DNA from 3 places in the Gluconobacter sp. Dm-44 genome. Region 2 is predicted to be linked to each of the others. Evidence: predicted binding sites of a transcription regulator. Region 2 holds the regulator's gene; each other region holds the start of a gene.
The links. Region 2 encodes LexA, which represses DNA repair genes until DNA is damaged. Its sites were predicted from a motif close to TGTTCTANNTANGTTC; they were not measured.
Positions count from the first base shown of each region.

Region 1 (7,336 bases), on a different contig from region 2:
ACGGCCTCAAGGCCGTGACGCTCGACCCCGATCACGTCATCCCGGATATTGACCGTTCGGATAACCGACTGGCCATGACGCCCTGAGGCCACCGGGGCACACGAGAATGTTCCGTGTGCCCCGGTATGAGAGCATGAAAAAAGGGCGTCCGGCTGAACCGGCGCCCTTTTTTAGTTGGGGGCTGCTTTGCGGTCGAAAACTCTCAGCCCACAAGTTCCAGAGAGGATTTCGCGGCCGAGTCGGCATAGGCCTGAGACGCGGACGGCGTCATGGCATAAGGCGCGGGTTCGGTGGACAGTCCTTCGATCATGTCGTTGTTGATATCGACGAGGGGTTGAAGGTCCTTCGGGGCATTAAAGGCCGCGTTGGAATAGCGCATGGACCAGGATCCGACCTTGAGAAGATCGTCGCGCAGAACGGCCGGAAGGGGGCAATCGACCCGCTCGACGCTGAGGGACAAAATGCTCCACAGCTTCAGATTGGCGGCCAGCGCCGCAACCTTCCTGTCATGATCCTTGGCCTGCGTCAGCAGCGTATTGACGTGTCGGAACGCCATGACCTCGACTTCCCGCGAAGACAGGTAGCTTCCGGACTGTTTCTGATACTGTGAGGCTGCATAGGTCACGACGGCAAACTCCTTTCGGAAAAGACTGTTTCAAAAGCCTCTGGGGGAGGAAGCAAGGGGCTTCTGAAGTAGTCCCGCGTATTGGCAGGGGGTCTGAAGGGTGCCGGATGAACCAGCACCCTTCAGAAACCTGATCAGCCGCGGAAGAGGCTGAGCAGGGTGGAAGACTGTGAGTTCGCAATCGAGAGCGACTGAACGGCAAGCTGCTGCTTCGTCTGAAGCGAGGTCAGCTTGGCGCTTTCGGCGGCCAGATCAGCGTCCGTCAGCGCGCCAACACCCGTCGTCAGGGCGTCGGACAGGCTGGACGTCGTGGTCTGGAGGTTGGAGATCGTCGTGCTGGAATAACCGATCGAAGACGCGGTGCGCGTTACGCTGGAGATCGCAGCCTGAACGACGGCGCTGACGACGGATGCACCGGTGACGGCTGTTGCAGTCTTGCCGGCACTCGCAGTATATACGCCGGCAGAAGTTGCAGTTCCAAGCGATGTGCTGGTTGCGTCAATAGAGTTGCCAGCGATGGTCAGGTTGTTATTAGAATCACGGGACACGCCGAAGCCCTGATATTCCATGGCTTGCGTCATCAGATCGACCTGCTTGACACTCTGGGCGCTCGATGTGCTGCCACCAGACAAGCTAGCTGCCGAAGACGTGTCAACGTCCGTCACAACTGTTTGCGTGGTGATATTTCCATTGGAATCAAAGGCAGTATTGGCTGTGTAAACAGAGTTTCCATTACCATCTTTCGACTGCACGAGGCTGTCGCCATTTGATAGGGAATAAGTGATCGATCCATCAGAAGCAGTTGTTTGAGATTTAATCGTGACCTTTGAAGCGGTTGTTGCCGCTAAGGTGCCGTCTGTTTTCAGTTTGAATGCGGCTGCATTATCTGTTGTGCTGAGAGCTGCTCCGACAAGGCCCAGAGCAGTTGTCTGTGTTGTGTCAGCGGTAGTTGTGGTCGTGCCGGCAGTGGTTGTGGTGGTTCCTCGAGCGTCAGCTACAAAATTGTAGGTAATTGACGGGTTCGTAGCCGTGGCTGTCGTGCTCGTATTTGCCGCCGTCGTGTTTTTAAGCTGAAGGACGCTCTGACTGGCATCGTTTGAGGTACTTGCGGCATCGCTTAGCGCATTTGCGCTTGTGTTTGACCCCAGAGCCAGCGAAGAACCGGACATTTCCATGCTCAGGTTGGACAGGCCGAGACCGGCGGAGGTTACGTTGAAGCCGTTCTGCGTGAAGGTGGAGCCCTGTGCGTCCATGGCGGTCGACAGGCTCGTATAGGTCGTGCCGTTGCCTGTCTGGCCTGAGAGCAGGTTTACGCCCTGGAACTTCGCGCCCGTAGCGGCGGAGTCGATGGAGGCCAGCGTCTTGGTGATGGCATCGTTCAGGGTCGAGTTGTCGACGCCTGTCGTGTTCGTGCCGATGGTGGTGGCGAGAGACTGAAGAGCGCTCGAAATGCTCGACAGGCCCGTCGTTGCCGTGTTCAGCACCTGAGCGGAGAACTGGAGGCCCGTGGAGACGCCCGACAGGGTCGAGATCTGGGCGGTCATGTTCTGGGCGATGGAGTACATCGCGGGATTGTCAGAGGCCGTGTTGACGGACTTGCCGGTGGAGACCGTGTTTTCGGTCTTGTTCAGGTCGGCCGTCGTCTGGTTCAGGCTCTGGAGTGCGGCCATTGCCGCGGTGTTCGTATTGATGGACAATGACATTGAATCTGTTCTCCGTCGGTGCAGGTTTGCGGCCTCAGGATAGGGGGGAGTGGTTAACGGAAGCTGAATCGGTTCCGTTAAAAAAAGTCCTTCAAAAATAACGGAAAACCGGGAAAAATTTGGTTAATTTCACGGTTTCTCTTGCGCTCCATACTCTGGAACGAAATAAGAACATAGTATGAAAAAAACACTCTCCCAGAGACTGGCGATTCTCTCCGATGCGGCGAAGTACGATGCCTCCTGCGCGTCGAGCGGTTCGACGCGGCGGGATTCCGCAAAAAGCGGGGGGATTGGGTCCACCACCGGGAACGGGATCTGTCATTCCTATACGCCGGACGGGCGGTGTGTGTCGCTGCTCAAGATCCTGCTGACCAATTTCTGCGTCTATGACTGTGCCTATTGCATCAACCGGTCGTCTTCGAATGTGGAGCGTGCGCGCTTTACGCCCGAAGAAGTCGTGTGGCTGACGCTGGAGTTTTATCGGCGCAACTGCATCGAGGGGCTGTTCCTGTCTTCGGGCATCATCCGCTCGTCCGATCGCACGATGGAGCAGCTTGTGCAGGTGGCGCGGGATCTGCGGCTGAAGCACGGGTTCCGGGGCTATATCCATCTCAAGACCATCCCTGATGCGGCGCCGCGCCTGCTGGAAGAAGCGGGGCGCTATGCGGATCGTCTCTCGATCAATGTGGAAATGCCGACCGTGGCCGGGCTGGAGCAGTATGCGCCGCAGAAAAAGGCGGGGGGTATCCGCCAGGCGATGGGGGAGATGCGGCTGAAGATCGACGCAGGCAAGGACCGCAGTCATACAGGCCGTCGGGCCGAACGGTTTTCGCCGGGTGGGCAGAGCACGCAGATGATCGTCGGTGCGGATGCAGCGTCCGATCAGGATGTGCTGGCCAGCAGCGCCAATCTTTACGGCTCTTACGGGCTGCGGCGCGTCTATTATTCCGCTTTCAGTCCTATTCCCGATGCGTCCGCCCTGCTGCCGGCGACAAGTCCGCCGCTTCAGCGCGAGCACAGGCTCTATCAGGCGGACTGGCTGTTCCGGTTCTATGGCTTTGCTTTTGGGGAGCTGACGGCCGGGCGTGCGGACGGGATGCTGGATCTGGATCTGGACCCCAAGCTGGCCTGGGCGCTGGATAACCGGGCGCTGTTTCCGCTGGATCTGAACCGGGCGCCGAAGGAAATGCTGCTGCGGGTGCCGGGGCTCGGGGTGAAGGCCGTGGCCGCCATTCTCAGGGCGCGGCGGCATCAGGCCGTACGGCTGGAGGATCTGGCGCGGCTGAACGTGTCCATCCGCAAGGTCCGGCCTTTTGTGCAGACGCCGGGCTGGAGCCCCGCCCGTCTGACCGACCGGCACGACCTGCGCAGTCTGTTCAGCCCCGCGCCCCAGCAGATGACTCTTTTGTGAATCGCTACGTCCTGACCCTTGAGGACAGCGCCGTGTTCGAGCCCTGGCGGGAGATGGCGCGCGCGGCGTTGCAGCGGGCGATTCCGCCCGAGGCTCTCGACTGGCGGATCAGGGGGGGCGAGACGGATCTGTTCGGGCAGCAGACCAATGACAGTGACGGCATGGGAGCGCTGACGGAGGGGCCGGTCCTGAAAAGCGTGACATTGCGCGCGTCCTGCATCGCGTTGCTGCGGGACATGCTGTGTCATTCCGATCCTGGCCGGTTCGCGCTCGCTTACCGGATCGCATGGCGCGTTCAGGGCAATCCGCATCTGCTGGATGTGGCGACCGACGCCGATATCGCGAAAGCACGGATCATGGTGCGGCAGAACCGGCAGGACTGTCACAAGATGATGGCCTTTGTCCGATTTCGCGAAGTGCCGGCGCAGGCGGAGGGAATGGGGCGGAGGCGGTTCATCGCCTGGTTCGAGCCGCAGCATCATATTCTCGAACGGATCGCGCCATTCTTCTCGAAGCGCTTTACGGACATGGACTGGATGATCCTGACCCCGCGCGGCTCCATCCGCTGGGACGGGAAGAATCTGGCCTATTCCGCCGAACCCTGCGAACAGCCGGAACTGGATGACGGGTTCGGGGATCTGTGGAACACTTATTATGCCTCTACGTTCAATCCCGCCCGCGTCCGCACGAAAGCCATGCGGCGTGAGATGCCGGGTCGTTACTGGAAAAACCTGCCCGAAACGCGCCTGATTCCGCAGCTTGTCTCCGGGGCGGAAGCGCGCGTTCGGACGATGGCCGAACAGGTGCCTCTGCCGGCTCCCGCCTTTCACGACCGGTTGCGCGCCCGTGACAGTCTTCCAGTCCAGCCGCTTTCGCATACGCCTGAAGATCTGGCGGCGAAAATCCGGACCTGCACTGCCTGTCCGCTGCACTGTGCGGCCACGCAGGCCGTCGTCGGGGAGGGGCCGGTTGGGGCGCGGATCATGGTCGTTGGCGAGCAGCCGGGCGATCAGGAGGATCTGGCGGGGCAGCCCTTTATTGGCCCGGCGGGACAGGTGTTGCAGGAGGCGCTGGAAAAGGTCGGGGTCGATCGCGGCACGCTGTATCTGACGAATGCGGTCAAGCATTTCCGTTTTCGTCTTCAGGGGCGCCGCCGCATCCATCAGAACCCGGATGAGGCGCATGTGGCGGCCTGTCGCCCCTGGCTGGAGCAGGAGATCGCGCTGGTCCGGCCCGAACTCATTGTCTCGCTGGGGGCTACGGCGCTGAAGGCGCTGGATGGTCCGGGCAGGGCGATGGCGGAGCGGCGTGGAACGCTCTGGACGGCGGGAGAGGGCGAAAATGCCGTCCGGCGTCTTGCGCTTGCCCACCCGTCCTGGCTGCTGCGGCTGGGGGACAGCGCGCAGGGAGAGATCGAGCGGGAGCGGTTCGAAGAGGGGCTCGCGCGTCTGCGGGATTTTTGCGGGCGTCCCGGCGCGTGAAGAACCGACAATTGGAAACGGATCAGTTTTTTTCCAGCTTGAAGCCCGCGAGACGATATGTCATGGATGACCGAACCGATCGGTCAGTACGAGGGTTTCAGGCCCTGCACAGTCAACCCGGTCACGATCTGACAGACCTGTTTTCAAAGCGAGAAAAACATTATGGCGCAAGGCGATCAGGCCGATCACGCGCAGGATGGCACGACATCCGACAAGAACGGAAAGCCGCAGAAAAAGCGCAATCCCCTTGTCCGGATCGCGTTGATCCTGCTGGTGGTTCTGGTTCTCGTGGGTATCGGGGCCTATCTTTTCCTGACCCGCAACAATATCGAGACGGATGACGCCTACACGGCCGGTCGCAAGATCGCCATAGCCCCTCACGTCAACGGGTACGTTACGCAGCTTCTGGTGAACGATAACCAGTTCGTCCACGCCGGTGACCTGCTCGTGAGAATCGATAGCCGGGACTATGCCGCTTCCCTGAACAAGGCCGAAGCCGCCGTGTCTCAGGCGAAGGCCAATATTGACGCCTATCAGCTCATGCTGGCCGTGGCGCACAAGAACTTCCCCGGACAGCTCGTCACGGCGCAGGGCAACCTCGCTGCTGTTCAGGCGGAACTCATCAAGGCTGAAGCCGATTACCGTCGCCAGCGTTCGGTGGCCCGTGCTGCCACGTCGCAGCAGGATATCGACTATGCCCGTGCTGCGCTGGACCAGGCGAAGGCCCGCGTCCTTCAGGCCCAGGGTCAGCTCACGCAGGCTGAGCCGGTCAAGGAAAACGTGGCCAGTGCCGATGCCCGCGTCACGCAGGAACAGGCCTCCCTTGCATCCGCCAATGCAGAGCTGACGCAGGCTCGCCTGAACCTCGAATGGACGGAAGTGCGCGCCCCGCATGATGGCTGGATTTCCCAGCGTAACGTCGAGCGCGGCGATTACATGCAGGTCGGGCAGGAGATGTTCTCCATCGTCGAGCCGGAAGTCTGGATCGTGGCGAACTACAAGGAAACGCAGCTCACCCACATGCGTCCCGGGCAGAAGGTGGATATCGACGTCGATGCCTACCCGCAGCTCAAACTGCATGGCCATGTGGATTCCATCCAGCTTGGCTCGGGTGAATCCTTCAGCGCCTTCCCTCCTGAAAACGCGACCGGAAACTTCGTGAAAACGGTCCAGCGCATCCCGGTCAAGATCGTGGTGGACAGTGGACTTGATCCGAACCTTCCGCTGGCCCTTGGCCTGTCTGTCGAGCCGACGGTTTATGTGAAATGAGTGATACTGCCGGGCATCAGGACTGGAAACCCAGTCACAATCCGTGGCTTGTGGCCGTCACGGTCACGCTGGCGGCCTTTATGGAGGTGCTGGACACCACCATCGTCAACGTGGCGCTGCCGCATATCGCGGGATCGCTCGGCAGTTCGTATGATGACGCCACCTGGGCGCTGACGTCCTATCTGGTGGCGAACGGCATCGTGCTGACGATTTCAGGCTGGCTGTCGCGGTTCTTTGGCCGCAAACGCTACTTCCTGATCTGCATCACGATGTTCACCGTCTCGTCCTTCCTGTGCGGACTGGCCACATCGCTGCCGATGCTGGTGGTGTTCCGGCTCATGCAGGGCTTCTTCGGGGGCGGCCTGCAACCCAGCCAGCAGTCCATCATTCTCGACACGTTCCCGCCTGAAAAGCGCGGGGCAGCGTTCGGCCTGACGGCCATCGCCACCATCGTCGGCCCGGTTCTGGGGCCGATGCTGGGCGGCTATCTGACCGATAATTTCTCCTGGCGCTGGATTTTCTTCGTCAACGTGCCCTTCGGCATCCTGACGGTGATGGCCGTGACGGCTTTCGTCGAAGATCCGCCATGGGAACGCATGAAACGCGAGAAGGTAGACGTGATCGGCATCAGTCTGATCACGCTCGGCCTCGGCTGTCTCGAAGTCATGTGCGATCGTGGTGAGGATGACGACTGGTTCGGTTCGCCCTTCATCGTGACCATGGCCGTGCTGGGTGTGATCGGCGTCCTCGGGGCCATTGTGTGGCTGTGCTATGCGAAGAACCCGCTGGTTCGCCTGTCGGTCTTCAAGGACCGCAACTTCGCGGTCGGGACGTTCCTGATTTCGAT
Region 1 covers NZ_JAERLZ010000002.1:317,344-324,679, forward strand. The annotation lists gene JK213_RS04525 (M1 family metallopeptidase) at 1-86, shown strand, start outside; gene JK213_RS04530 (flagellar biosynthesis regulator FlaF) at 203-625, opposite strand; gene JK213_RS04535 (flagellin) at 760-2,328, opposite strand; gene JK213_RS04540 (putative DNA modification/repair radical SAM protein) at 2,507-3,739, shown strand; gene JK213_RS04545 (UdgX family uracil-DNA binding protein) at 3,736-5,220, shown strand; gene JK213_RS04550 (HlyD family secretion protein) at 5,383-6,489, shown strand; gene JK213_RS04555 (DHA2 family efflux MFS transporter permease subunit) at 6,486-7,336, shown strand, end outside.
Region 1: JK213_RS04540 (putative DNA modification/repair radical SAM protein) is a predicted target of LexA. The motif match lies at 2,487-2,502, and genes of this name have one in related genera.

Region 2 (7,336 bases):
GGACATGGCGAACGTCGCGGCCAAGATTGCCTCGACCGGCAATAAGCGCATCATGCTCTGCGATCGTGGCACGAGCTTTGGCTACAACACGCTTGTTAGCGATATGCGCGGTCTGCCGATCATGGCGCAGACGGGCTATCCCGTCGTGTTCGATGCGACGCATTCCGTGCAGCAGCCGGGTGGCCTTGGGGCATCAACGGGGGGGCAGCGTGAATTCGTGGAACCCCTCGCCCGTGCGGCGCTCTCGATCGGTGTGGCGGCTGTTTTCATAGAAACACATCAGGACCCGGACCATGCTCCAAGCGATGGCCCGACCATGGTGCCGCTTCATGAAATGCGCAGCCTCCTGACGCGTCTGCAAGCCTTTGATTCTCTGGCGAAATCCTTTCCGGCCTAACTCCCCGACGGAGCCAGAGCAGCCAGAAACAGGCTCAGTACCGCAATAGCCGTCAGTCCGGCTCTCAGTGGCAGATAGCCTGGGGGAAGCGCACCTTTCCTCCAGGCTTCCCGTTCCACCAGAAACGTCCCGACAAAACCGATGATTTCCAGCCCGAACCCGGCCCGGACATGACCGAGAACGCCGATGCAGAGGGCAAGCCATGCCCAGAGCGCAGGGCAGACACCCAGCACGAGGCGCTGCCGGTCCTGCTGTGAGGTGCCACCGACCGTAATGATGTCCGGTCGCTCCATGGCCAGCCCCCAGTGTACGGCCCCCAGAAATGACAGGATGCAGGCACCATACGCCAGCAGAATGATCTTCAGATGCGGCAGCGGCGTAAACAGTCCAGCAAGGAAGATCCACCCTCCAAGCGTCATGAAAGGGATCAGTCCGGCAATGCCAAGCACGAAAATGGGAAAAGGAAGGCGCATGTCGTCGTTGACCTCACGGCGTGATTTTGAGACTTGAAATAGCTGTTCCATTCAGAACGGTCACGAGCCAACCCGGTTCACGCATCCCAGGAGAGCTTCCATTGAGCGCCATCGTTGATATCATCGCCCGCGAAATCCTGGACAGCCGCGGCAATCCCACTGTCGAGGTCGAAGTCGAGCTGTCCTCCGGTGCCCGCGGCCGTGCAGCCGTCCCGTCCGGCGCTTCCACAGGCGCGCATGAAGCCGTGGAACTGCGCGATGGTGACAAGTCCCGCTATGGCGGCAAAGGCGTCCTGAAGGCCTGTAGTCACGTCGAGAACGACATCCTTGAAGTGCTTCAGGGGGCCGAATCCGAAGATCAGATCGCTATCGACAATGCGATGATCGATCTGGACGGAACGTCCAACAAATCCCGTCTGGGTGCCAACGCCATTCTCGGCGTCTCGCTTGCCGTTGCCAAGGCGACCGCCGAGGAACTGGAACTGCCGCTGTACCGCTATGTCGGTGGCGCCTATTCCCACCTTCTTCCCGTGCCGATGATGAACATCGTCAATGGTGGCGAGCATGCCGATAATCCGATCGACATTCAGGAATTCATGATCCAGCCGGTCGGCGCGCCGACGATTGCGGATGCCATCCGTATGGGCTCCGAAATTTTCGCACGCTTGAAGAAAGGTCTGTCCGAAGCTGGTTATAACACTAATGTCGGCGATGAGGGCGGCTTTGCGCCGAACCTGAAGTCTGCTGACGAAGCTCTTGGTTTCATTGCAAAATCTGTTGAAGCCGCTGGCTACAGACTTGGTGAAGACGTAACCTTCGCGCTCGACTGCGCCGCCACCGAATTCTATGCTGACGGACGCTACAATCTGAAGGGTGAAGGCAAGGAATTTGATGCGTCGGGCATGATTTCCTACCTTGAAGATCTGGCCAACCGCTATCCGATCGTCTCCATCGAAGACGGTCTGGCGGAAGATGACTGGGAAGGCTGGACCGAACTGACGACTCGCCTGGGCAAGAAGCTCCAGCTGGTCGGAGACGATCTGTTCGTCACCAATCCCGAGCGTCTGCGTCGCGGCATCAAGGCCGGAACCGGTAACGCACTGCTGGTAAAGGTCAACCAGATCGGCACGCTGACCGAGACGCTGGAAGCCGTCGAAACCGCTCACAAGGCCGGTTACGCCTGCGTCATGAGCCACCGTTCGGGCGAGACGGAAGACTCCGTCATTGCTGATCTCGCGGTCGCCACGAACTGCGGCCAGATCAAGACGGGTTCCCTCTCCCGCTCTGACCGTACGGCCAAGTACAACCAGCTTATTCGCATTGAGCAGCAGCTCGGCAGTGCGGCCCGTTATGCCGGTCGCAACATTCTCAGAAACTCCTGAGACTGAGCCAGGCCTCATTCCTCCCCGGAATGAGGCCTTTTTTGTGCCTGAATATGATTGATATCCGTATCATTCATTGTCTGGTCACAAATGACTGATATAGACTGATACAGTCTCTCAGAACGGAGTTTTCACGACGTGACACTGATCCGACTTATCAAGCGTGGTGTCCGCGCCGTAGCTCCTCCGGCTTTTTTCCTGTCGCTTACCGCCTATTTCGGCTGGAACGCGCTGCATGGAGCGCACGGGATTCATGCCTATCAGGAGCAGACCCAGCTTCAAAAGGATGCGCTTCAGGCCCGGCAGGACGCTGATGACGAGCAGAATGTCTGGCGTCGCCGTGTCGTTGCCCTCAAGGAGAAAGCGCTGGACGCTGATATGCTGGATGAGCGTGCCCGTGCCACGATGAACCTGACGCGCAGCGGCGATCTGGTTGTTCCTTACGGACCGCATGACAAGCTGTTCTGAACGGCAGTTAAAACGAACAGCTCTCAGAGCATAAAAAAGCGGCCCGAAGGCCGCTTTTTTTATAAAGACTGCTGGAGCAGCCTTACTTGATCTTGGCTTCGCGAAACACGACGTGCTTGCGTGCGACCGGATCGTACTTGCGTACTTCCATCTTTCCCGTAGCGGAACGGGCATTCTTCTTCGTGACGTAGAAGTAGCCGGTTTCAGCTGACGAAACGAGCCGGATCTGAATAACGTTGCTCTTTCCCATGATACCCTCGGGCTTTCGCCATAACTTATGCCGCTCGAAGGTGTCGATGCAGCATGTTGATCTCTAGATTTGGCGCACCATGCTGATTTGTGGCCCGTAGGTCAAGACCTTTGCGCACGATTTAGCGGTTTTCCTGTGGTTTCAAGGAGTTTGAAGCTTAAAAATTCTTGCTGGATAACTCTGTCGGTGCGTCTCTTTGCTTGAAGGGCAACAGGTGGGAACCTATAAGGAACAAATGCAGGATGCCCGTCATTCTGTGTCCTGTTCTGACCTGCCTCCGCCGAGGCGCATGGGAGCGCCTGTATGCTGACCCGTAAGCAGCACCAGCTTTTGCTGTATATCGACGACCATCTCCGCCGCACGGGATATTCGCCCTCTTTCGATGAGATGAAAGATGCCCTCGAACTGCGTTCCAAATCGGGCATTCATCGCCTGATTTCCGCTTTGGAAGAACGTGGCTTTCTGCGTCGGCACCATCACCGTGCACGGGCGCTCGAAGTGCTGCGTCTGCCCCATATGGGTACGGAAGCTCCTGTTGCCGCTCTGGCTCCGGAAACCGGTTTTGTCCCGGCTGTTCTGAGCCAGGGCGAGACGGGCCTTGATGGAGCCTTCTCCGAAGCCAGTGTCGCCAATGATCGTCAAACCGTCAGCATTCCTCTTTATGGTCGTATCGCAGCGGGTCTGCCGATTGAAGCCATGCAGGACGACAGCGACAGGATCGAAGTTCCCATTTCGCTTCTGGGCACCGGAGAGCATTACGCTCTCACGGTGGCTGGCGATTCGATGATCGAGGCTGGAATTCTGGATGGAGACATCGCCATTATCCGGCGACGTGAGACGGCCGAAAATGGACAGATTATCGTTGCTCTCATTGATGGACAGGAAGTGACGCTCAAGAAGCTGCGCCGTCGTGGATCAATGATCGCACTGGAAGCTGCGAACCGGGATTACGAAACGCGCATCTTCCCAGCAGAACGTGTGAACATTCAGGGACGGCTGATCGCCCTTTTTCGTCAGTATTAAAGAGGGGCGTCTGGAGTGATAGGATGCTGATGCGGTTACGGCCTATCAGCAAATCCTTATTTGGTTGGGGGTAAGGCCGCTCCATGAATGACCTTCACACTACCGTCCGGGCCGATAACTGTGCTGGTGCCATCTCCGTTAGGAATGATGATGGCCTTGCTGGGGCTTTTGTTCAGAAAGCGGGCCGCACTATCGGGAACTGACGAAGGAAGCGTCGGAATAAGATGGCTACGGTCGTGTGACACACCCTGATGCGTATCGGCACCCTCTCCGACTGACAGGCTTTGGCCCTGCATGAGTTGCGGGCCGGATGCGCCAAGGGCGCCCTTGCCAGCGATTCCGCCCATGAAGTTTTCGTCAAGTGCAGCACCGCCAAAGTACGTCGCCGGATCGCCGAGAGCGTGGCTGAACGTACTGTTAGGGTTTTCGACATCCTTGAGCGTCGGGAGCGGTTGCGGGGCCCCGGGCCAGATATTTCCGCTTTCAGGAAGAATTGGAGTTTCGGAGTATTTCTCACCGCGGGCGCGATGAATATTCTCGCTGTCACCATGAGGGCCGTTCGGATTATCGAGCGCCGTCCAGACCATCGTGTCGCGGATATACTTGCCCATGCCTGAACAGCCGCTCAGAGCGAGAGGTAGTGCCAGCAGAGCGGTCTTCCGCATTTCTTACTCCCACGAGGTCAATCCATGACCTTTAGCGGTCCTTGTAACGGAGCGCCAGATGAAGACAGTCGAAGAACGCTACAATTCTTTCGCCTTATGACCTCAGAAGCCGATTTTGGATGATTTACGGGATTGTCCCGCCATGATGCGGGCTAACCCTGCGGTCAGATATCCCCATCCGCTGATGACGGTCGGAATGACCGAGAACCAAAGGAGGATTCCGCCAATCAGCGTTGCCGGCAGAAAGGAAAGCCCCAGCATTCCTGCGGCCCCATCGCCACCGATGAGAAAACCGATTGCCACCATCTGGATGCCGGTCTTCCATTTCGCCAACCGGGTCGATGGAAGGGTTTCCCGCTGGGACGCCATATATTCCCGCAGGCCGCTGACCAGAATTTCTCGGATCATGATGATGATCGCTGCATAGAGCGAGTAGACAGGCAGTTGCGTTAGCCCTGCTAGAGCCAGCAGAAGTGATCCGACCAGAAGCTTGTCTGCGATTGGGTCCATCATCCGGCCCAGCTCGGACAGCTGCTGCCAGCGACGGGCCAGTGCTCCGTCCAGATAGTCCGTGATGCATGCGGCCGTATAGAACACGCAGGCGATCACATTCGCGGTCGGTGAATGCACGGAGAGCAGCACGACCAGTACGGGAATGGACGCGATACGCAGCAGTGTCAGAATGTTTGGCAGATCTGTCAGCATCACGTTCAGTCTAGAACAGTTTCCCTCATACCGGTATGCGCCAATGTGTCCGCGAAAGATGTATTTTTCGTGTAAATCGTCGAACGGGTCTCAGGGGCTGCGATGATCGGTTGAGGCTTTCTGGACCCATTCAGGATGGAAATGCCCATATATGGCAGTTGCCGTGCTCGAACTGATGCCGGGCGCGCTTTCCAGCTCCTCAAGACTCGCCTGTCTGACTGATTTTGCCGAGCCAAAATGATTGAGAAGAGCTTTTTTTCGGGCGGCGCCGATTCCCGGCACATTATCCAGTTCGGAGCTGCGTAAGCCTTTCGAGCGTCCTGCCCGGTGGGTGGTGATCGCGAATCTATGCGCCTCGTCACGCAGTCTTTGCAGATAATAGAGAACCGGGTCTCTTGGAGGGAGCTGGAAGGGCGGTTTTGTCTCTGTGAAGAACCATTCCCGTCCGGCATCCCGGTCCGGCCCTTTGGCGATGGCCACGATCGGAATTCCGGTAACGCCGATATCGGCCAATACCTTCCGCACGGCATTGAACTGTCCAAGGCCGCCGTCGATGAGAAGCAGATCCGGCCAGTCCTCCGGCCGCTCTCCGTTTTCCGGTCGTTTCCCGAACCGGCGTTCCATGACTTCACGCATCATGCCGAAATCATCTCCCGGTGCGACCGGCCCCTTGATCCCGTATTTGCGGTAAGCGCGTTTGTTGAAACCTTCAGGACCGCCGACGACCATTACACCATAAGGCGCCTGCCCCATGATGTGGGAATTGTCGTAAGTCTCAATGCGCTGTGGCGTTTCCGGAAGACCAAAGACCTCCGCAACCCCTTCGAGGAGTTTGCGCTGTCCGGTATTCTCGGCCAGCTTGCGTTCCAGCGCCTCCCGGGCGTTCAGAGCCGCGTGTTCGACGACGTCTTTTTTCTCCCCCCGTTGTGGCCTGAGGATTTCGACCTTCTGTCCGCGCCGGATGCTGAGTGCTTCTTCGACCAGATTCAATTCGGGAATCTCGCAGTTCACCAGAATTGTGGGCGGGGGCGGTTTGTTGTCGTAGAACTGGATCATGAATGCCGACAGCACATCCGCTGCGGTCTCTTCCTCTGCATGAGCCGGATAGAACGCCCGGTTGCCGTTATTGCGACTGCCACGGATGAAGAATACCTGAATGCAGCTCTGACCGGCTTCCTGCCAGATCGTCATGATATCGGCGTCATTGATCGACGCCGGGTTAACAGTGCTGGAGCCCTGAATGCTGGCGAAGCCTCGGATCCTGTCCCGGATCGACGCGGCCCGCTCGTAATCCATGTCCTGCGAGGCCTGCTCCATCTCGGCAGCCAGGCGCTGTTGCAGGTCCGTGCTGTGTCCCGAAAGGAACTGCCGGGCCTCGTCAACCAGCTTCGCGTAGTCAGGCCCGGAAATGCGATCCACACAGGGCGCTGAGCAACGCTTGATCTGGTACAGCAGGCAGGGCCGCGTTCTGCTGTTCAGCACGGCATCCGAACAGGAACGGAGCAGAAAGCTGCGTTGCACCAGATTGAGCGTCTGGTTGACGGCCCAGGCATTGGCAAACGGGCCCCAGTAGGTCGCGCCTTTTACGGGTTTGCCGCGCTGCTTGGTGATTTGCGGAAACTCGTGGCTTTCAGTCAGCATCAACCACGGATAGCTCTTGTCGTCACGCAGCAGGATGTTGAAGCGCGGCTTCATGCGCTTGATGTAATTTGCTTCCAGAAGCAGTGCATCTGCTTCTGTTTTCGTGATGACGATTTCGATTGAAACCGTCATCGACACCATGCGCCTCAGCCGCTCCGGGAGCTGGTTGATGCGGGTGTAGGATGAGACGCGTTTTTTCAGGCTCAGCGCCTTGCCGACATACAGCACCTCCCCTTTCGCACTCAGCATGCGATACACGCCAGGGCTGTATGGTATGGTCTTTAGGGCCTCGCGGATCGCCTCCACACCTTGTCTTTTTTCCGAAGAAACAG
Region 2 covers NZ_JAERLZ010000010.1:40,426-47,761, forward strand. The annotation lists gene kdsA (3-deoxy-8-phosphooctulonate synthase) at 1-397, shown strand, start outside; gene JK213_RS11850 (DUF3429 domain-containing protein) at 394-870, opposite strand; gene eno (phosphopyruvate hydratase) at 972-2,252, shown strand; gene JK213_RS11860 (septum formation initiator family protein) at 2,391-2,720, shown strand; gene rpmG (50S ribosomal protein L33) at 2,803-2,970, opposite strand; gene lexA (transcriptional repressor LexA) at 3,274-3,993, shown strand; gene JK213_RS11875 (hypothetical protein) at 4,050-4,658, opposite strand; gene pgsA (CDP-diacylglycerol--glycerol-3-phosphate 3-phosphatidyltransferase) at 4,761-5,363, opposite strand; gene uvrC (excinuclease ABC subunit UvrC) at 5,454-7,336, opposite strand, start outside.

Region 3 (7,336 bases), on a different contig from region 2:
AAGATTGCCATGTTCTGCACGGGCGGCATCCGCTGCGAAAAATCAACGTCCTTTGCGCGGGCGGAGGGTGTGGACGAGGTCTATCATCTCAAGGGCGGTATTCTGAAATATCTGGAGACCGTGCCCGAGGAAGAGAGTCTGTGGGAAGGCGAGTGTTTCGTGTTCGACCAGCGTGTGTCGGTGAAGCATGGGCTGGAGATCGGGACACATGATGTGTGCCATGCTTGCCGTCGGCCACTGAATGCGCACGACAAGGCCTCGCTGCTGTTCGTGCAGGGTGTGTCGTGCCCGCATTGCCACAATGAACGGACGGAAGAGCAGCGCCATCGTTATGCCGAGCGTGAACGTCAGGAAGCGCTGGCCCGGGCGCGGAAGGCTGGGCATCTGGGTGCTCGGCAGAAGTGACTGTCGAGCCGCCGCTGCGTGATGTCGTAGTATGGCGGGCGTTTCGGCTTGCGGGGCGTTATGCGCTGCTCAATGCCCTGATCGCCATCCCGTTGCATCTTTTGATTGATGCAGCGGGGTTCGGGGCAACTGGAAAATGGCAGCCGGGGTTCGGAGCGTCAGTCGTGCTGGCTGTTTTGCTGGCGCCAATTATAGAAACGGCGCTTTATTTCTGGTTGCCGATCGTGTTGGTGCGGAAGGTGTTGGGATATCGGCCCCTCACCCCATTTGTAACGTGGCTTGCCTGTGTGGGGCCGTTTTCATTCACGCATTACGGCGGCAGTCTGGGACGCAGTGCCTTGACGGCGCTTTGTACCGGTCTGGTGGGTGGGAGCTGCTTCTATTTCTGTTTTCTGACAGCGGAAAAGGAGGCGGGACTTAACCCGTTCTGGACGACGGCCCTGTGCCACGCGATGTTCAATGGCACGGTTCTGACTGCGTTTGGCGTGGCATATATTCTGGGATTCGTGTCCTGAAAGGCATTTGGCCTTTCAGGATGTGAGTCGGTTCAGGTTTTGGTTTTGTTGCGGGACCCGGCGGGGCGGCCTCTGGGCTTCTTTTCGGGAGTCTTTTCCGCTGCTTTTTCCTTAGCGGCTTTTACTTTTTTCGCGGCTGTGCGTTCGGCTTTTGGCGGTGGCAGGCTGGCGGCGAGCATGGCCTGGGTGATTTTGGTGGTTGTGACTTTTCGCGGCTGTCTGGCGCCCGGTGCGTCCAGAAGCGGGGCGAGGAAGCGGCCGGTATGGCTGGCTTTGCACGCGGCGATGTCTTCCGGTGTTCCGGCTGCGACGACCTGACCGCCGCCGTCTCCGCCTTCGGGGCCGATATCGATCAGCCAGTCGGCGGTTTTGATGACTTCGAGATTGTGCTCGATCACCAGAACCGTATTTCCCTGATCGACGAGGGTGTGCAGCACTTCAAGTAGCTTGCGGACGTCTTCGGTGTGCAGGCCGGTTGTGGGTTCGTCGAGAATATAGACCGTGCGGCCAGTGGCGCGTTTGGCCAGTTCCTTTGACAGTTTGACGCGCTGGGCCTCGCCGCCTGAAAGCGTGGTGGCCTGCTGGCCGAGGGCGACATAGCCCAGCCCGACCTGTTGCAGGATGGCGAGACGGTCGCGGATCTTGGGGGCGGCCTGAAAGAACGGCAGGGCCTCGTCCACGGTCATGGACAGGACGTCCGCGATGGATTTGCCGCGGAACTTCACTTCCAGCGTTTCGCGGTTGTAGCGCGCGCCCTTACAGGTGTCGCAGGTCACGTACACGTCCGGCAGGAAGTGCATTTCAATCTTGAGAACACCGTCGCCCTGACAGGCTTCGCAGCGGCCACCCTTCACGTTGAAAGAGAAGCGGCCTGGCTTGTAGCCGCGCGCCTTGGACTCGGGCAGTTCGGCGAACCAGTCGCGGATCGGCGCGAACAGGTCCGTATAGGTTGCGGGGTTGGAGCGTGGGGTCCGGCCGATCGGGGATTGGTCGATCTCGATGATTTTGTCGAGATTGTCCACGCCTTCCAGACGGTCATAGGGCAGCGGTGTCTGGCTCGATTTCATGAGTTGGCGGGACAGCGCCTTATACAGCGTGTCGATGACGAGTGTGGATTTGCCGCCACCCGAAACGCCCGTGACGGCGATGAAGGTGCCGAGCGGGAAATCGACCGTCAGATCCTTGAGGTTGTTGCCGCGTGCGCCGTGCAGGGTGAGCATGCCGCTGGGCTTGCGGCGTTCGGTCGGGACGGGAATGACCTTGCGGCCTGACAGATAGGCGCCGGTGATGCTGTTGGGGTTTTGGGCGACCTCGGCCGGGGTGCCGACGGCGATGACCTGTCCGCCAAGCTTGCCTGCACCCGGTCCCATATCGATCAGATAATCGGCGGCGCGGATGGCGTCCTCGTCATGTTCGACGACGATGACGGTGTTGCCGAGGCGCTTGAGGCGTTCGAGTGTGCCAAGCAGGCGTTCATTGTCGCGCTGGTGCAGGCCGATGGAGGGTTCATCCAGCACATACAGTACGCCCGTCAGGCCCGAACCGATCTGCGATGCCAGACGGATGCGCTGGCTTTCGCCGCCGGACAGGGTTGCCGAACCGCGCGACAGGGTGAGGTAGTCCAGCCCGACATCGTCGAGAAAGTGCAGGCGGTCCGTGATTTCACGCAGGATACGGCGGGCGATTTCGGCGCGCTGGGGCGTGAGGGTCGCTTCAACGGTGGAGAACCAGTCGAGCGCCTTGCGGATCGGCATATCCGAGGCTTCCGCGATGTTGAGGTCCTTGACCTTCACGCACAGCGCCTCGGGTTTGAGGCGTGCGCCGTGGCAGGCATGGCAGGGTTTTTCGGACTGGTAGCGCGACAGTTCTTCGCGGACCCACATGCTGTCAGTCTGGGCCATGCGGCGGCGCAGGTTCTTCAGCACGCCTTCGAACGGCTTGGTGACGATATGGACCTTCCCGCCATCGGTATAGGGAATGTCGATCGGCTCTTTGGAACCGTTGATGATGAGGTCTTGCGTGGCGGGCTGGAGGTCGGACCAGGGCGTGTGCATATCATCGCCGCAATGGCGGGCGAGAGCGGCGAGCGTCTGGTCATACCAGTCCGTGCTTGCCCCCTTCCATGGAGCAATCGCACCTTCGGCCAGCGTCAGGCTGTCATCCGGGACAATCAGGTTTTCGTCGAAATGGGTTTCGGTGCCGATGCCGTCACAGACCGGGCAGGCGCCCATCGGGGCGTTGAAGGAGAACAGGCGCGGCTCGATCTCCTCGATCGTGAAGCCGGAGACCGGGCAGGCGAAGCGCGACGAGAACACGACATGCGCCGGGGCTTCCTTCTCGCCTGCACGTTCGACTTCCTCGGCATAGGCCAGGCCGTCAGAGAGTTCGAGGGCGGTCTCGAAGCTGTCGGCGAGGCGGGATTCGAGCCCTTCCTTGACGACAATTCGGTCCACGACGACTTCGACGGTATGGCGCGTCTTGCGGTTCAGTTCCGGGGCCTCGGCGATTTCGTAGAGTTCGCCGTCGATCTTCACGCGCGTGAAGCCTTTACGCGTCAGCTCGGCCAGTTCACGCTTGCAGTCGCCTTTGCGGTCCCGCACGACGGGGGCGAGCAGCATCAGGCGCATGCCGTCGGGCATCGCCATGATGCGGTCCACCATCTGGCTGACGGTCTGCGCTTCGATGGGAAGGCCGGTCGCGGGGGAATAGGGGATTCCCACGCGCGCCCAGAGCAGCCGCATGTAATCGTGAATTTCCGTGATCGTGCCGACAGTCGAGCGCGGGTTCTTGGACGTGGTTTTCTGCTCGATCGAGATGGCCGGGGAAAGACCCTCGATGGAATCCACGTCCGGCTTGCCCATCAGCTCAAGGAACTGGCGGGCATAGGCGGACAGGCTTTCCACATAGCGCCGTTGCCCCTCGGCATAGATCGTGTCGAAAGCCAGAGAGGATTTTCCGGAGCCTGAAAGGCCCGTGATGATCGTCAGGGAATCCCGCGGGATCGTGGCGTCGATATTCTTGAGATTATGGGCGCGGGCCCCACGGACACGGATCGAATGATTGTCTGGAAAGCTCACGGAGACCCCGGAATGTGGAGAAAAGGCAGTTGTGAGATCGAACGCGCTTGAATGGCGTTGGATTGTTCCCCATTAGATGGGAACTTACGCACGTATGAAAAGAACAATTCGAGAAAATTGGTTGGGACGGGAATGGCAGGCAGCGTCAACAAGGTGATTCTGGTCGGAAATCTGGGCAAGGATCCGGAAGTCCGCAACACGCAGTCGGGGTCTAAGATCGTCAACCTGACCGTTGCGACGTCGGACACCTGGAACGATCGTCAGTCCGGGGAGCGCAAGGAGCGCACCGAGTGGCATCGTGTGGTGATCTTCAACGAGCGGACGGCGGATGTGGCCGAGCGGTTCCTGCGCAAGGGGCGCAAGGTCTATATTGAAGGCGAGCTGCGTACACGGAAGTGGACCGATCAGTCCGGTCAGGAAAAATACACGACCGAAGTCGTGATTGACCGGTTCCGTGGCGATCTGGTGCTGATCGACAGCAATCGCAGCGGTGGCGGCGATGATGGCGGTTTTGACAATGGTGGCGGCTATGGCGGGGGCAATGGCGGCGGCTTCGGCGGTGGGAGCCGTGGCGGCTCCGCTGGTGGTTCGGGCGGTGGCTTTGGCGGCGGTTCGCGCGGGAATTCCGGCGGGGCTTCTGGTGGTCGTTCGGGTGGCGGCAATGGCGGCTGGGATGCTCCGCCGGACAATGATCTCGACGATGAAATTCCGTTCTGAGTTCAGAGCCGCTTACGGTTTCTGAAGACTGAAAAACCCCGGAGGCTCAGGCCTCCGGGGTTTTTTTTGATCGTCGTGTAGACCAAAAAAAAGCCTCACCCCCGAAAGGGTGAGGCTTTTTCGTTTCAGACCGGCTGGTTTCAGGCGGTCAGGGCGACGTCTGCTTCCGACGTTGCCAGATAGGGGCCGGCGGCCAGGATCTGGATGGCGAGCATGCCGAGGCTGTTTGGCTGACGGGCCGTCAGCGGCAGCATGGCGTTACCGTTCGTCCAGCGGACTGGGGTGTTTTCCTGAACATCCCAGCCGTTAAGGTCTGCGTCCGTCAGGTGCTGATCGATGCGGATCGTGTTGCCCGAGTCGAACAGTGTGACTTCACCCACCAGAACACCGAGCTGACGACGGTCGTCCACGAACGGTCCGACCGTTTCGCTCGGGCTGGAGGTACGGGACACGATGCGAACGCCTGTCACGTCGGACGGGATCATGAACATCGCGCGACCATTGGCGGTGCGGACCTGATGGATGGTCTGGCCCGTGCTGGCGACCAGGTACAGGTTGGCGTCTTCGGTCAGAGCCGGAGCGGCAACCGTGTTCTCAAGGCCAGCTGCAATGGCACGGGCTTCGATCTCACGGAAGATCGGCTCGACCACGTCCCGGCTGACGGACAGCGGGGCTGCTGCGTCGTCATTCCAGTTGCGCTCGCGGCCACCCAGAGCAACAACGCTGCCGTCCTGACGGAAGGACTGGCGGTTGCCGGTGTCGAGGTAGCTTTCCGTCAGCATGCCGTCTGCCATGATGACCGAGTGTTCGGCCGTTTCCACATGGAAGTAGTCATAGACGGCGATCGTACGGTCATAGACCACCGAGCGGCCGTTCACGAGCATACGGGCCGGGATGAAGCCGCCATTGATGAACAGGCAGTGTTCCGGCGTGACCAGCATGTCCTTGTAAGGCACGCCCTCGGCGAGTGCGCCCTGCATGATGCGGACCGGATAACCGGCTTCCGCGTCGGCCAGACCGGCCTTGGCGATCATGTGGGAGCGGCCGGCCCAGGTGACTTTGCGCTCGACGGTTTCGCCGTTCACGAAGGCCAGAACCGTGCTGCCGAGGCGCAGGGTCTCGACGGCCACATCGCCTTCCGGCGTGCGGATCATGCTGCCTGCGAGGAAGCAGGGGCCTTCAGCTATGGCTTCGATAATAAAAAAGCCTGCCTCTGAATCTTCCGCAAGAAAGCCAGTGCTGCCGTCTTGGACGATGGTGGCGTTGGTTCTTGGAACAAAGCCGTTTGCCATATGCAGGTCGCCGAATGTCAGCAGGCGACCGTCAGCCAGCGTGATCTGAAGCGTGTAGGAGCCATCAGCGTTCGGCGTGTAGGTGGCAGCCGTCGGAGCGGAAGACACACCGGAGATGCCGAAATGCGTGTTGGCGGAGACGCCGTTGATCACGACGCTTTGGGTGTTCGATGAGTCTGTGTGCAGCAGGCCGTTAGCCTGAACGTACACCGTGTTGATCGTGTTCGGATCAACATTGATGGTATTGATGTTTTCGCCCGGAGACAGGAACAGGCTGCTGTCTTGCGAGAGGTTGAGTGTACCGCCAGAAACGGAGATTGGGTTGGTGGCAGCGCCCAGCGTTGCGTTGATCAGGTTGATCGTGCCGGCGTTGTTGACGTTGTTTGTATCGAACACGACGTTGTTGTCGTTGTTCATGATCGTGATCGTGCCGTCTTCACGGTTGACCCCGATGCCGCCGAGTTCAACCTTGGACGGGGTGTTGATCAGGATCGTGCCGCTGTTTTCAAAACCGGCCGTTGTGAAGACATAGCCGTTATAAGTGCTGCTGCCCTGCGCGGTGATTTCAAGTGTGCTGTTCTGCCAGACGCTGAGGCTACGGAGCTGGTTGTAGGACGGCGCATCGGCGACGACGACGTTCGGCGTGGTGTTGCCGACATAGCCGACGTTAACGTCAGCGTTCTGATCGCTCTGTGGTACAGCGTTACCGCTGAAGGAATCGCCTGATGTGTCCACGACATTGCCGTGGCCGTCATAGAGCGTCCAGTTTTTGGGGTCGTACCAGTCACCGCCGGTTGCGGAGCCGCTCCAGCGCCATGTGTTGCCATGGTTGTGGTAGCTGACGGCGTTGCTGCTGTACTGCGACGTGTCGCCACCGGCTGCGGCTGCTGCGCTGGCTGTGGCGGCAAGCTGCTGGTGCAGATCGCTGTTGACGTAGGAGGCCGGAGCCGTCGAGGTGCCTGCGTCTTCAATGAGCCAGCCGTTCGAGCCGTCCTGCACGATCGTGGCCTGGGCAGCAGGCGTGTAGCCGTCTGCGACATTGACCGTCGGGTAGGTGATGGCATGGCCGTTATCGAGGGTGATCGTCAGCTTGTAGGAGCCGTCGGCATTGGCTTCATACGTTGCGGAGACCGGCTTGGAGGAGCCGCTCAGGATGCCGAAATGGGTGTTCTCGGAAACGCCGTTGATGACGGTGTTCTGGACGGAGCCGCTATTGTTGGAGAAGCGATCGTTGACATACAGCGTGTTGGTGGTTGCCGGGTCAACGTTGATCGTGGAGCCTTCGCCGTACAGGTTCGCAATGAGCGTGCTGTTCTGCTGAAGGTTGATC
Region 3 covers NZ_JAERLZ010000002.1:208,025-215,360, forward strand. The annotation lists gene JK213_RS04000 (rhodanese-related sulfurtransferase) at 1-405, shown strand, start outside; gene JK213_RS04005 (hypothetical protein) at 402-920, shown strand; gene uvrA (excinuclease ABC subunit UvrA) at 953-3,997, opposite strand; gene ssb (single-stranded DNA-binding protein) at 4,130-4,714, shown strand; gene JK213_RS04020 (Hint domain-containing protein) at 4,855-7,336, opposite strand, start outside.
Region 3: uvrA (excinuclease ABC subunit UvrA) is a predicted target of LexA. The motif match lies at 4,099-4,114, and genes of this name have one in related genera.